2 regions of the Kouleothrix sp. genome follow, and region 2 is predicted to be linked to the other one. Evidence: riboswitches for the same ligand, from Rfam matches in the RefSeq annotation. Region 2 holds a riboswitch; the other holds the start of a gene.
What was found. A riboswitch is a leader RNA that binds a small molecule or an ion and turns the genes downstream of it on or off. The one in region 2 is predicted to bind S-adenosylmethionine.
Positions count from the first base shown of each region.

Region 1: another riboswitch for S-adenosylmethionine. It lies ahead of U0177_RS21885 (cysteine desulfurase); the one in region 2 lies ahead of U0177_RS02670 (homocysteine S-methyltransferase family protein).

Region 1 covers NZ_JAXLWP010000026.1:29,755-37,036, reverse strand. The annotation lists gene groL (chaperonin GroEL) at 1-1,087, shown strand, start outside; SAM riboswitch class I at 1,505-1,684, shown strand; gene U0177_RS21885 (cysteine desulfurase) at 1,811-3,142, shown strand; gene U0177_RS21880 (aminotransferase class V-fold PLP-dependent enzyme) at 3,448-4,581, shown strand; gene U0177_RS21875 (ABC transporter permease) at 4,665-5,621, shown strand; gene U0177_RS21870 (ABC transporter permease) at 5,624-6,565, shown strand; gene U0177_RS21865 (ABC transporter substrate-binding protein) at 6,656-7,282, shown strand, end outside.
Region 2 covers NZ_JAXLWP010000003.1:714,834-722,115, forward strand. The annotation lists gene U0177_RS02670 (homocysteine S-methyltransferase family protein) at 1-2,058, opposite strand, end outside; SAM riboswitch class I at 2,294-2,457, opposite strand; gene U0177_RS02675 (response regulator) at 2,602-3,042, opposite strand; gene U0177_RS02680 (ATP-binding protein) at 3,050-4,576, opposite strand; gene tkt (transketolase) at 4,975-7,047, opposite strand; gene fsa (fructose-6-phosphate aldolase) at 7,147-7,282, opposite strand, start outside.

The DNA.
Region 1 (7,282 bases), on a different contig from region 2:
GCAGATCGACCGTGGCTATATCTCGGCCTACTTCGTGACGGACACTGCCAAAATGGAAGCAGATCTGGAGGAGCCGTACATCCTGATCACCGACAAGAAGATCGCCAGCATCAATGAGATTCTGCCGGTGCTCGAGAAGGTGCTGCAGGTCACCAAGAACTTCGTAATCGTCGCCGAGGATATCGACGGCGAGGCGCTGGCGACGCTGGTGGTGAACAAGCTGCGCGGCACGATCAACGTCCTGGCGATCAAAGCGCCGGGCTTCGGCGACCGCCGCAAGGCCATGCTGCAGGACATCGCCATCCTGACCGGCGGCACGGTGATCTCCGAGGAGATCGGCCGCAAGCTCGACAGCGCTACCACCGAAGACCTCGGCCGCGCGCGCCGCGTGGTGTCCGACAAAGACAACACCACCTTCATCGAAGGCCACGGCGATCAGGAGGCAATACAGGCACGCGTTTCGCAGATCCGCGCGCAGATCGAAACGACGACGTCGGACTTCGACCGCGAGAAGCTGCAGGAGCGGCTGGCCAAGCTGGCCGGCGGCGTGGCGGTGCTGAAGGTCGGCGGCGCCACCGAGCCCGAGCTGAAGGAGAAGAAGCACCGCGTCGAGGACGCGCTCTCGACCGCGCGGGCGGCCGTCGAGGAAGGCATTGTGCCGGGCGGCGGCGTGGCGCTGATCAACGCGCTAGGCGCGCTCGACAGCGTGAAAGTCGACAACGACGACGAGCGCTTCGGCGTGCAGATCCTGCGCCGCGCGCTCGAGGAGCCGATGCGGCAGCTGGCCAAGAACGCGGGCGAGGATGGGGCGGTGATCATCAACACCGTGCGCCGCCACCAGAAGGAGAAGGGCGACACGAGCTACGGCTACAACGTGCTGACCGGCGAGCTTGGCAGCATGCTGGAGCAGGGCGTGGTCGACCCAGTGAAGGTGACGCGGAGTGCAGTGCAGAACGCTGTCTCGATCGCCGGGCTGCTGCTCACCACCGAGGCGCTGATCACAGACATCCCTGAGGCTAACGCTGGTGGTGGTGGAATGCCTGGCGGCATGGATGGCATGGGCGGCATGGGTGGCATGGACTTCTAGGATCACAAGCTCATAGCTGGGTGCCAGCTCATGGTGCGCAGGCGGCATCGAATACCGATGCTGCCTGCGCTTGTTTTTTCCCGATCACAATGTAGGGGCGGCATACTGCCGCCCGCACGCTGCAATTCGAGCATAATACCAAATCCGGCTGATCGCTCGGATTATAGTGGGGGTTCGGGGCGGCTTCGCCGCCCCCGAAATTTCTTTTCTGTGCGCGCCCGGCTTGCCGGCGCCGCACAAGAAAACACAAGTAATCAAACGGAATTGGTATAACAATGTAGGAGCGGCGCGTGTTCCGCCCCAGATTGAGCCCACAACGCGCATCTGCGCCTATGATCGGGCAGGCTATGGCTGGGGTGAAAGTTGACAATTTCAGGCAAGTAATGTATCATTGCCGGCATAATTGAATAGCGCATACTCTTATCCAGAGAGGTGGAGGGACCGGCCCGATGAAGCCTCGGCAACCCTGGAAAGAACGTGGCGTTCCGAGCTGAAGAGGCGTGGTGGCGAAGTGTTTCGCCCCGCGTGCCTCTCGCCCCGAACGGCCGCTCGATCATTAGGGTGCCAACTCCGGCAGCGCAAACTGGAAGATGAGAGGCGAACGCTGATGTACGCCTTTTCCATGTGTCGTGGAAAAGGCGTTTTGTTGGTCCGCATCAGCGGGCGCCCGTCGTCCAGCACGATGGGCGTTTTTTATTTCCGCTCTGATGAAAGGACGATCACGTGATTACCGACACCACTGGCGCCTGTACACGCACACCCCTCAATGTCGCGCGCATCCGGCAGGATTTTCCAACGCTGCAGCAGCAGATCCACGGCCATCCGGTTGTGTTTCTCGATAGCGCGGCATCGTCGCAGAAGCCAGTGGCGGTGCTCGAGGCCATGGAGCAGGCGTACCGCTCGACATACGCGAATGTCCATCGCGGCGCCTACAGCTTCAGCATGCGCATCACCGAGCTTTACGAGCAAGCGCGCGCCAGCATTGCCGATTTCATCGGCGCGCCCTCTGCTAGCCAGATCGTCTTTACACGCAATGCAACCGAGGCGCTTAATCTGCTGGCGTACTCGTACGGCCGCACCTTTCTGCGGCCGGGCGACGAGATCGTGCTGACTGACCTGGAGCACCACGCCAACTACCTGCCCTGGCTGGAGCTGGCACGCGAGCGCGGCCTGAATATAAAGCGCATCCCGCTGACTGCCGAAGGCACGCTTGATCTGTCGTGCCTCGACGCGCTGCTGACCCCGCGCGTGCGGCTGGTGAGTTTTGCGCATGTCTCGAATGTGCTCGGCACGATCACCGACCCGCGCCCGATCATTGAGCGGGCGCACGCGCTTGGCGCGCTGGTCGCGCTGGACGCGTGCCAGTCGGCGCCGCACATGCCGCTGGACGTTGGCGCGCTCGATGCCGATTTTGCGGTGTTCTCGGGGCACAAGATGCTCGGCCCGACCGGCATCGGCGTGCTCTACGGCCGCGCCGAGCTACTGGCCGCGATGCCGCCGTTCTTGACGGGCGGCGATGTCGCGCGTGATGTCGATTTTGACAGGGTTGTATGGGAAGACGCGCCGCTGAAGTTCGAAGCCGGCACGCCGGCATTTGTCGAGGCGATCGGCCTGGGCGCGGCAGTCACGTACCTCGGCAAGCTTGGCCTGGCCGCAGTACACGCGCACGAGCGCGCACTGACCGAGTATGCCCTGCGTCGCCTCAGCGCCCTCCCCGGCCTGCGCATCTATGGCCCGCGCGATGCAAAGCTGCGCGGCGGCGTCGTGACGTTCACCGTCGATGGCGTTGCGCCACACGATATCGCCACCGCCCTCGATCAGCGCGGTATTGCCATCCGCTCGGGCCGCCACTGCGCGCACCCGCTGCACCGGCTGCTCGGGCTGGACTCGAGCGCGCGCGCCAGCTTCACGATCTACAACGACTTCGCCGATGTCGACGCGCTCGTCGATGGGCTCGCGGCAATACAGCGCCATCCGGTGCAAACTGCGCCCGCCAGGGCTGCCGACTGCCGTACGCCTCAGGTGGTGCAGGCGCGCGGCTTCGCGCTGGCCTAGCTTTCTCTGGTGCCGGCGCCATACCGGCTTAGAGTGGGAGAAAGTCTATTAGACTTTATTGAAAATAACAATGGTGGGGGTTTAGGGGGCCTGCGGCCCCCAAGAATCCTCTGTTGGTGGGGCAAAGCCCCCCTGGCTCCCTTATTTCCGATAAAGTCTATTGAACACAAGAATACAAATTTTACTTGACAATTATGATCAAGTATATTAAGATCCTTAGTATCGTCGCAGGTAAGCTTGATAGTGGCCTGAAAGGGTAGGGGATCGCGATACCCTAAGGAGTATCGCAATCCATGGAGGCGCCGATGGAACTCGCCGCATACCGTGATACCTTTCCGATTACGCAGCGCTACGCTTTTCTCGACCACGCCACCGGCGCACCGCTCGGCAACCATGTCACTCGCGCTATCCAGGCGCATATCGAGCGCGCGCTGGCTGCGCCACCCAGCCAAGTGCGCGACGCGCTGGCCGAAACAGCCGAGCGGATCAAGCAGCGTGCGGCGGCACTGATCCACGCCGCGCGCGCCGACGAGATCGCGATCGTACCGAATGCCGTCATTGGCCTGAATACCGCCGCGAACAGCCTGCCGCTCCAGCCGGGCACGACGGTGCTGGTGCTCGACGGCGAAGATCCGGCGCACGTGTACCCGTGGATGAACCTGGCCGCACGGGGCATTCTGGTGAAGCGCATTGCGCAGAGCGATGGCGGCTTGGATCTTGAGCAGCTCGACCGGTGGATCGACTCGCGCACCCGTGTGCTGGCGCTGAGCAGCGCGCTCCCCGCCACCGGGTTCAGGCACGACCTGGCCGCGCTCGGAGCCGCCGCGCGACAGCGCGGGCTGTTCTTCGTGGTCGACGCGAGCCAGACGCTCGGCGCATTTCCGGTGGATGTGCAAGCCTACCAGATCGACTTCCTGGTGGCCGATGCCGGGCGCTGGCTGCTCGGCATCCCTGGCGCCGCTCTGCTGTACTGCCGCCACGACCTGCTCGACCGGCTTCAGCCGGGCGCGTATGTCGGCGCCACCAGCACGCTGCCGCCGATCAATGTCCGCGACTACGGCTTCACGCTCCACACCAGCTCGGAGCGCTTCACTATCGGCGAATCGGGCGATCTCGCGATCGCCGGGCTCGCGGCGGCGCTCGAGATGATATTGGAGATTGGCGAGGCGCCGATCGCCGAGCGCATCCTTGATCTGACCGACATACTGATTGGCGACCTGCGCGAGCGCGGCCACACGCTGCGCACGCACGCCGCCCCGCGCCACCGCAGCGGCATTATCGTTCTCGAACACCCCACGCCGCAGGCGGCCTACGATCGCCTCCTGGCCGCCGGCATTGTCGCCACACGCAGGCCAAGCGGGCTATGCTTCGCACCTCATTTCTACAATAGCGAGGAAGATGTGCTGCGCGTCGGCTCGGCGCTCAGCAAACGCCGCTAATACGCCTGCTGCGCTTGTGCATGCGCAGCAGCATTTTTTGCCGATTTTATTGTTGACTTTTTCGATCTATTTAGTTTAGTATTATGACATATTACCTCCTGAAGCGCCTCGTGGCGATCATTCCAACACTGCTAGCGATGACGCTGATCACCTTTCTGGTGATGCACGCCATCCCCGGCAGCCCGTTCGACCCGGCGATTTTCGGCGGCAACGACCTGCCGCCCGAGGTACTCGCGAACATTGAAGCGAAGTACGGGCTCGACCGCCCGCTTCCCGAGCAGTACCTGCGCTTTATCGGCGGGATGCTGGTGGGCGACTTCGGCACATCGTACGCTTTCAAATCGCGCTCGGTGAGCGAGCTGCTGCGCGACACCTTCCCGGTATCGCTGCAGCTTGGCACCATGGCCTTCACGCTGGCGCTCGGGCTGGGCATACCGCTCGGCATTCTCGCCGGCGCGCGGCGAGGCAGCCTGCTCGACCGGGCGGTGACCCTGCTGACAACCAGCGGCATCGCGCTACCGAGCTTTGTCGTGAGCGTGCTGCTGATCCTGGTGTTCTCGCTGGTGCTGCGGCTGCTGCCGGCCACCAGCGTGCGCTGGGAACAGCCCCAGACATGGATCCTGCCGACCCTGGCGCTGGCCTTAGGCCCGCTGGCAATCTTCGCACGCTATACGCGTGCCGGCATCCTAGACGAGCTGAGCGGCGACTATGTACGCACCGCGCGGGCCAAAGGGCTGCACGAGCGGGTGGTGCTCTACCGGCACGTGCTCAAATCGGCACTTCTGCCGGTCGTCACGGTTGCCGGGCCGATCTTCGCCGCGATCGCCACCGGCTCGTTCCTGGTCGAGACGATCTTTGCCGTCCCAGGCATGGGCCGCTTCTTCGTCAGCAGCATCTTCGCCAAGGACTACCCCGTGATTATGACGCTGGTGGTGCTGTATGGCGCGGCGCTGGTGCTTTCCAACCTGGTGGTCGATCTGCTGTATGGGGCGCTCGACCCGCGCACGCGCGCGGCGGCGCGGCTGCTCCACAGGAGCTGAACATGAGCCTTGAGCAGGAGTTTACGATTGCCGCGGCGGCTCAAGCGCCGGCGCATCCGAACAACGCCGCGGCGCCACCGGCCCAGGCGCTGCCCCAGCGGCACCGCACGCTGTGGGGCGATGTCTGGCGGCGGCTACGGCGCGACCCGGCGGCGCTATCCAGCGTAATCTTTCTGGTGCTCCTGGTGCTGCTGGTTGTGCTCGCGCCGTTTGTGGCGCCGCGAGGCTACGCCGCCCAAGATTACACCAGCCTGCGCGCGCTCCCGAATACGCGCTACTGGCTTGGCACCGACAACGCCGGGCGCGACCTGTGGGCGCGGCTGGTGTACGGCGGGCGCATCTCGCTGTTTGTCGGCGTGAGCGTCCAGCTCGTGGCGCTCGCCGTCGGCGTGCCGCTCGGCCTGATCGCCGGGTTCTACGGCGGGCGCGCCGACGCCGTGATCATGCGGGTAGTCGACGTGCTGTATGCCTTCCCAAACCTGTTGTTCGCGATCTTGCTGATGAGCTGGCTCGGGCCTGGGCTGACGAATATTCTCGTGGCGCTGAGCATCACCGGCTGGCTGACGCTCTGCCGGGTGGTGCGCGCCCAGGCGCTGAGCCTGCGCACGCGCGACTTCATCGAGGCCGCCCGCGCAGTTGGCGTGCCGCCCTGGCGCATTCTGCTGGCGCACGTGCTGCCCAACACCCTCTCGGTGATCATCACGACGGTGACATTTGGCATACCCCAGGCCATCCTGGCCGAGGCGTCGCTTAGCTTCATCGGGATCGGCATCAGCCCGCCCATGCCAAGCTGGGGCCAGATGGTCAGCGACAACATTCTGTATATCCGCTCGTCCTGGCACCTGGCCGTGTTCCCGGCGGTAGCGCTGGGGCTGACGATGCTCGCGTTCACTTCCTTTGGCGATGGGCTGCGCGACGCGCTGAACCCACGCGCCCACGAGTAGGCTTCGCGCCGCAGCGGCGGTCCAGTGCCGCCCCGCCGCCCGGCGTTCGCCGATAGATTCCGCAACCTGATTGCAGAGGAGGCACTGGCTATGACCCGTACGAACAAGCGATGGCTAGAGGACGATGAGCAGCGCGCGCTGTTCGCCGAACGGATTGGGGCCGCCGCGCAGGCCAGCGGCATGAGCCGCCGGCAGTTTCTGGCGGCGCTAGGCCTGGGTGGCGCCAGCGCGCTCTTGGCGGCCTGCGGCGTCGGCACTTCAGCGCCGGCCGACTCGACCGCCGCGCCCGCAGCGGCTGCACCGACCGCCGCGCCCGCAGCGGCCGGCGCCACTGGCAACCCGCTGCCCGACGAGCAGCAGGTGTTCCGCTTCGCCTACAACGCCGACCCGGCCAGCCACGACTTCAACAAGGATCTGTACAACGGCGGCGAGCCGACCCTGTTCGCCGGCCTGACGGTGCTCTCGCCCGACTACGAGGCGCAGCCCTATGCCGCCGAGAGCTGGAGCGTCTCGCCCGACGGCACCGTCTACACCTTCAAGATCAATCAGAAGGGCAAGTGGACCAACGGCGACCCGGTGACCGCCGAAGACTTCGTGTACAGCTTCACGCGCCAGCTCGACCCCAAAACCGCAGCCAGCTACGCCGCGATCCTGTATGACATCAAAGGCGCGCAAGAGTGGAACGCCGGCAAGGGTGGCAGTGCCGACAAGCTCGGC
Region 2 (7,282 bases):
CGATACTGAACCTGCAACGAGCAACCTGAAATCTTCAACCGATAGGCCCAGCCGTTGCGCCATCAACACATCCACGTCCTCTTCCACGCCTTCTTTCACCCGGTGCACAATCTTCCAGTGCAAGCGCTCGGCCACGCTTAGGCCAGCGGTCGGGTCGGCGCGCGCTGTGGCTACGGCGGCGGCGTTCTGCTCGAAGAACTGGATGAATCGTGCAAGCGCCTCGTCGCGCCGGTCGAAGATCAGGTCTTCGCACAGCTCGCGCTGCTCGGCCGGAATCTCGGCGTAGGGCGTCACGTGGGCCGGGTTGATGATCGCGGTGTCGAGCCCCGCGTCGACGGCGTGCTTCAGGAACACCGAATTGAGCGCGGCGCGGGCGTGCGGCGCGACGCCGAACGACAAATTGCTGACGCCCAGGGTGGTGAAGCAGCCGGGGATATGCTGCTTTACCAGCCGGATGCCCTCGATCGTCTCGATCGCGGCGCGGCGCAGTTCGTCCTGGCCGGTGGTGATCGGGAAGGTCAGCACGTCGAAGATCAGCGACTCGTGCGGCACGCCGTACTCGTCGCGCGCGATCTGGGCGATCCGCCGGGCCACCGCCAGCTTGCGGCCGGCGGTGTGCGCCATCCCGTCCTCGTCGATGGTCATGGCCATCGCGGCCGCGCCGTAGCGCGCTACCAACGGCATGGTGCGGTCGAGCTTCTCGCCGCGGCCGCCCTCGAGCGAGAGCGAGTTGACGATCGCGCGGCCTGGGTAGATCTCGAGCGCGGCCTTGAGCACGTCGGCCTCGGTGGTGTCGATCGCCAACGGCAGCTCGACGTTCATGGTCAGCTTTTTCAGCAGCGCGACCATCTGCTCACGCTCGTCGGCGCGCTCGGTGGTAGCCACGCACACGTCGAGCAGGTGCGCGCCGCCGTCGGCTTGCTCGCGCGCCACGTCGAGCACGCCGTCGTAGTCGTCGTTCAGCAGCAGCCGCTTCACCTTGCGCGAGCCAAGCGTATTGACGCGCTCGCCGATCATTGTGAGCGTCACGTCCTGGCGCAGCGCGGCGGCCTTCACCCCCGACGACACGCTGGGGATGTACTCGACCTGGCGCGCGGCTGGGGCGCGCTCGTAGCCCACGGCCGCGCGTAGCGCCCGGATGTGCGCCGGCCGCGTGCCGCAGCAGCCACCGACGGCGCTCACGCCATACTCGCGCACGAACTCGCCGAGGATGCGCGCGAATGGCTCGGGCTCCATTGGATATACCGTCTCGCCGTCGACCTCGAGCGGCAGCCCGGCGTTGGGGATGCACGAGATCGGCAGCCGCGAGTGCGCGCATAGGTACTGGATGGCCTCGCGCATATGCTCGGGGCCGGTGCTGCAGTTCAGGCCGATCACGTCGACCGGCATTGCCTCGAGCGTCGCGATCACCGCCGGCACCTCGGTGCCCAGCAGCATGCGGCCCGAGAGGTCGAGGAAGATCTGGGCCTGCACGGCCACGTGCGCGCCAGCCTCGTGCTTTGCGCGCCGGATGCCGTCGAGCGCGGCCTTGACCTCGAGAATATCGACGCTGGTCTCGACGAGCAGCACGTCGACGCCACCGGCGATCAGCGCGGCGGCCTGCTCGCGAAAGATCTCCGATAGCTCGTCGAAGGTAATATCCGAGAGCGCCGGGTCGTTCGACGAGGGCAGCTTGCCGGTGGGGCCGATCGAGCCGGCCACGTAGCGCGGCCGGCCGTCCTGGGCGGCGAAGCGCTCGGCGACGCGGCGGGCCAGGCGCGCGGCGGCGATATTCAGCTCGGCGGTGCGATCGGCCAGGCCCCACTCGGCCAGGCGCAGGCGCGTGCTCTGGAAGGTGTTGGTCTCGAGCACGTCGCAGCCGGCCTCCATGAACGAGGTGTGGATCTGCTCGATCACGTCGGGCCGGGCGATCGCCAGGTAGTCGCGGTTGCCGTAGGTGCGCTCGCCGCCGTAATCCTCGGCCGAGAGCCCGAACTGGTCGATGCTCGTGCCCATGGCGCCGTCGAAGATCAGCACGCGCGAGCGTAGCGCCTCGAGATAGGTTGGTTTTGAGCTCATGTGGCTTGACCTCGCCTCAGTGATACCAAATTCGGCCGATCACTTGGTTGATGCTGGGGGTTCGGGGGCGGCGTGGCCGCCCCCGAATTTCTTGTTGGTATGCCCTGCCAGGCTTTGCCGGGCAGGGCATACCAAAAAGAACGTGATCATAACGGAGTTGGTATGAACATGTATGCCTTGGCTTGTTGAACGCAAACAAATACCCTCACGCGCGGGCATGAGGGTTACTACGCTGTCCTCATCTCCCAGCTTGCGCTGTCGGAGTTGGCACCTTCCTTCCGGAGTTTCGAGTGCTGAGTGCTGAGTTAGCCAAGTGCAACTCAAAACTCACGACTGAGAACTTGGGAAGGGGTTGCCGGGGTTTCACAGGGCCGATCCCTCCACCCCTCTTGATGAGCGGTATTCAATTGTTGAGCCGCAGTATAGCAGCCGTCTGGTGGCTTGTCAACGGCGCTGCGCACTTGTCGATCACCTGCGTGGTGTGGCGCCCTGCCCCGCGAGGCCAGCAGGGTACCACACAACCAGAGCTTGGCGGAGCCGGAGCTACCACCAGAATGCGCGGCCGGCCAGCATGCTGCGGATCTGGTCGCAGATCTTATCGGGCTGAATCGGCTTGCTGATGAAGCTGTCGAAGCCGGCATCCTTGGCGCGCAGCCGCGTCTGGTGCATGATATTGGCGGTGATGGCGGCGATATGCGCGCGGGCCGACTGCGGGTGCGCGCGCAGGCGCTTGAGCACCGCGAAACCATCTTCGCCGGGCAGGCCAATGTCGAGCAGCACCAGGTCGATCTGCGGCAGCACCTCGATCAGCTGGATCAGCTTGGCGCCGCTGCCGCGGTGGTAGAAGTGCTTGAAGCCGGCGTGCTTCAGCAGCTCTTCGATCACCAGGTAGGAGTTTGGGTCGTCTTCGACCAGAATAATATAGGCGTTTTCGGGGCGGTCGGGCGGCGCGGTGGGGCGATCGGCGTGTGGCGTAGTTGCCATAGTGTTCCTATCTGCTGAGCGCCGGCTGTGGCTCGCTGGCCAGTGCGCGATGCTCAAGCTGCAGTGGCGTATTCAGCAGCTCCCTGGCCTGGCGCAGGTGCGCGTCGGCCACGGCCGGCAGCGTGAAGCGGAAGGTCGAGCCGCGCCCCAGCGTGCTGGCCACTGTCAGGCGGCCGCCGTGCAGCTCCACCAGCCGCCGGCTGATCGGCAGGCCCAGGCCGGTGCCGCCATAGCGCCGCGAGAGTGTCTCGTCGGCCTGGCGGAACTCCTCGAAGATCAGCTCCAGGTTTTCGGCAGCGATGCCGATGCCAGTATCTTCAACTTCCACCACCACATACCCGCTGTCGGGCGGCTGTTCGCCCTGCGGCGTGTCGGCGGGTGGGGTGTGAAAGGCCGGGTAGACGCGCAGCGTAATGCTGCCGTGCTCGGTAAACTTCACCGCGTTCGAGAGCAGGTTGAGCAGCACCTGGGCCACGCGCATGCGGTCGGCGTACACCAGCGGCAGGTCGCTGGCAAGCTCGGTGCGCAGCGCCAGCGGCTTGCCGTGCGTAAGGCTGCTGGCCGTCACCAGCACCTCGTGCACGATCGGCTCGAGCTGGCTTGGCTCGCGCTGTAGGTCGAGCCGGCCGGCCTCGATCTTGGCGTTGTCGAGAATGTCGTTGAGCAGCTTCAGCAGGTAGTTGCCGGCGTCGTAGATCCGGCCGACATAGTCGTGCTGGTCGGGCGCGAGCGGGCCTTTAAGCTCTTGCTTAAGGATGTACGAGAAGCCGATGATCGCGTTGAGCGGCGTGCGCAGCTCGTGGCTCATATTCGCCACAAACTGCGATTTCATGCGGTTGGCGTACTCGGCGACGGCGCGCGCGTTTTCGAGCTGCTTGTTCGATTCTTGCAGCCGGTGGTTGAGCGAGTCTTGCTCGCGCAGCGCGCGCTGGAGCTGCTTCTCGCTCTCGTACAGCTGGGCCTCGCGGCGCTCGACCTTGTGGTAGCTATCGATCGCCCACTCGACCACGGTGAAGAAGCTGAGCGAGGCCAGCATCGCCACCGCAGCGCTCAGGTAGCCCAGCAGCACGGCGGCGAGGAATGGTAGCTGCCACATCTGGCTGGATTGGCCGTAGCTGATCGCCGCGAGGATCATTGCGGCGATCGCGGCGGTGGCGGCCACAAACCCGGCGCGCGGGCGCAGCAGCACCCCGGCGATGCACACTACCAGCGGCGTGAAGAAGATGAACGGGTTGCTCGCGAGCGGGTAAAAGCCGAAGGTGACGATGATCGCGGCTAGCGCGCCGGCCAGAAACAGCACCACTGCCAGCCGGTAGCGCTTGCGCTTGCGCAGCATGTTCGCAAGCCAGTAGGTGAGCACCAGCACGCCGCCGATCTGCGCGCCCATGCGCATGCTTTCGACGTTGATCAGCCCGGTGGAGAGCAGCACGAGGCCAAACACGCCCATGCTATACAGCAGCGTGACGAACGATTCTTCGCGGAGCGATTGAGTGTACTCTTCGAGGCGCGGCTGGTTGATGCTGGTGTCGCTCATAGTACGCGCGTGTCGGCTAGGCGGCGCCCGCCAGCGCGCAAGCTCGCGGCGTCGGGCGCGATGATACCAGGCCAGGTGTGCCTATGGGCTGTATTGTACGATCGTTCCTATGATTGTGAATAGTTTTCCGGTGACAACTGAATGACAATATTGATATCAACTTCGTTTGACGCTTGTTTTTGGTATGCCCTGCCCGGCTTCGCCGGGCGGGCATACCAAAGAATTCGGGGCGGCGAAGCCGCCCCGAGCCCTATATACAGCACGTAATCAGCCGGATGTGATACTACAAAGCAGGGCATAGCAAAAAGAAATTCGGGGGCGGCGAAGCCGCCCCCGAACCGCCACATACAAGGGATCAGCGGGGCAGCTGCCTTCTAACCCCCCGCAATGCCGGGCGCCTACGAATGGCCTTCCGAGCCACTGGCGTGGCCGGGCACCTTGTCGCCGCCGCCGGCAGGCGCGCTGCGGCCGAGCAGCTTCAGGCCACGCGCCACGACATCGCCGACGGTCAGCCCGTAGTGCTTGTAGATCTCTTTGTACGGCGCCGAGGCGCCGAATGTCTCGACGCTCATGACGTCGCCGCGCTCGCCGACCCAGCGATGCCAGCCCTGGCCCACGCCGGCCTCGATCGACAGGCGCGCGGCGACGGCGGGCGGCAGCACGCTTTCGCGATACTCCTGCGATTGTGCGGCGAACAGCTCCCAGCTGGGGAAGCTCACGACGCGCGCGGCGACGCCCTGCTTCTTCAGCTCGGCGTGGGCCTCGACCGCCAGCGCCACCTCGGAGCCGGTAGCCAGCAGGATCAGCTCGGGCGCGCCGCCTTCGGCGTCGATCAGCACATACGCGCCGCGCAGCGTGCCCTCGGCCGCGCCCGTGGTCGCACGGTCGAAGGTTGGCAGCTTCTGGCGGCTGAGGATCAGCGCGGTAGGCCCGCGGGTATTTTCGAGCGCGGCGCGCCAGGCGAAGCTCGCCTCGTTGGCATCGGCCGGGCGAATGACGGTGGTGTTGGGGATGGCGCGCAGCGCGGCGAAATGCTCGATCGGCTGGTGGGTCGGGCCGTCCTCGCCGAGGCCAATGCTGTCGTGCGTGAACACGTAGGTGATCGGCTGGTGCGAGAGCGCGGCCACGCGGATCGCGCCGCGCATATAGTCGCAGAAAGTCAGGAATGTGCCGCCGTAGGCGCGCACGCCGCCGTGGGCATCCATGCCGTTCAGGGCCGCGCCCATGCCATGCTCGCGCACGCCGAACCAGACGACATTGCTCTCGTAGCTGCCGGGCTGGAAGCTGCCACTGGTAACCATAGGCGTCTTGGTCGATCCGGCAAGGTCGGCCGATCCGCCAAACAGCCAGGGCACCACGCCACGCAGCGCCTCGAGCGCGCTGCCGGCGGCCTCGCGGGTAGCCAGCTCGGTGCCGGCCGGGAATGACGGCAGCGCGCTCTGCCAGCCGTCGGGGAGCTTGCCGGCGAACGCCAGTGTGAGCTGCTGGCCTTCGGCCGGGTTAGCCTCGGCGTAGGCGTCGAAGCGCTGCTGCCACTCGGCCTGCAGCTTGGCGCCGCGCTCGCCGGCCTGGCGCAGCGGCGCGAGGGCCTCGGGCGGCACCACGAACTGCTTGTCGGGATCCCAGCCGTAGTACTCTTTGGTTTTGCGCACGCCCTCGGCGCCGAGCGGCTCGCCGTGCACCTTGCTGGTGCCGGCCTTGGGGCTGCCGAAGCCAATGATCGTGCGTACCGCGATCAGCGAAGGGCGCTCGGTGTCGGCCTGGGCCTCGCGGATGGCCGCGTCGATCTCGATCAGGTCGTTGCCGTCGTGCACGCGCAGCGTCTGCCAGCCGTAGGCGTCGAAGCGCTTGAGCACATCCTCGGTGAAGGCCAGGTTGGTTGGCCCATCGAGCGAGATCAGGTTATCGTCGTACAGGTAGATCAGCTTGCCGAGCTTGAGGTGGCCGGCGAGCGAGGCGGCCTCGGCGGCCACGCCCTCCATCAGGTCGCCGTCGGAGACGATCGCGTAGGTGTAGTGGTCGATCGGCGTATCGCCGCCGCGGCTGTAGGCCGCCGCGAGAAACGCCTCGGCCATGGCCATGCCCACGCCATTGCCGAAGCCCTGGCCGAGCGGGCCGGTGCTGACCTCGACGCCGGGCGTCATGCCAAGCTCGGGGTGGCCGGGGGTGTTCGAGCCCCACTGGCGGAACTGCTTGAGGTCGTCGAGCGACACACCGTAGCCAGCCAGGTGCAGCAGGCTATACAGCAGCATCGAGCCGTGGCCGGCAGAGAGAATGAAGCGATCGCGGTTGGGCCAGCGTGGCTCGGCCGGGTTGAAGCGCAGAAAGCGCGACCAGAGCACGTAGGCCATGGGCGCCGCGCCCAGCGGCAGGCCGGGGTGGCCCGAGTTGGCCTTCTGTACGCCGTCGATCGAAAGCATGCGGATGGTATTGACTGCCAGCTGATCGAGATCAGTATATGTCTCTGTCATGTTCCTAACCTTTCAGATGACGAAAGACGAAAGACGAACGACGAGCGCTAGAGCTGTTCGTCCTTCGTCCTTCATCCTTCATCTTTCGTCCTTCGTCTGCTACTGTCGCGCCTTCCAATCGGCCAGGAACTGATCGATGCCCTTGTCGGTGAGCGGATGCCTCATGCTCTGCTGCAGCACCTTGAACGGGCAGGTGGCGATGTCGGCCCCAGCCAGCGCCGAGTCGATAATATGG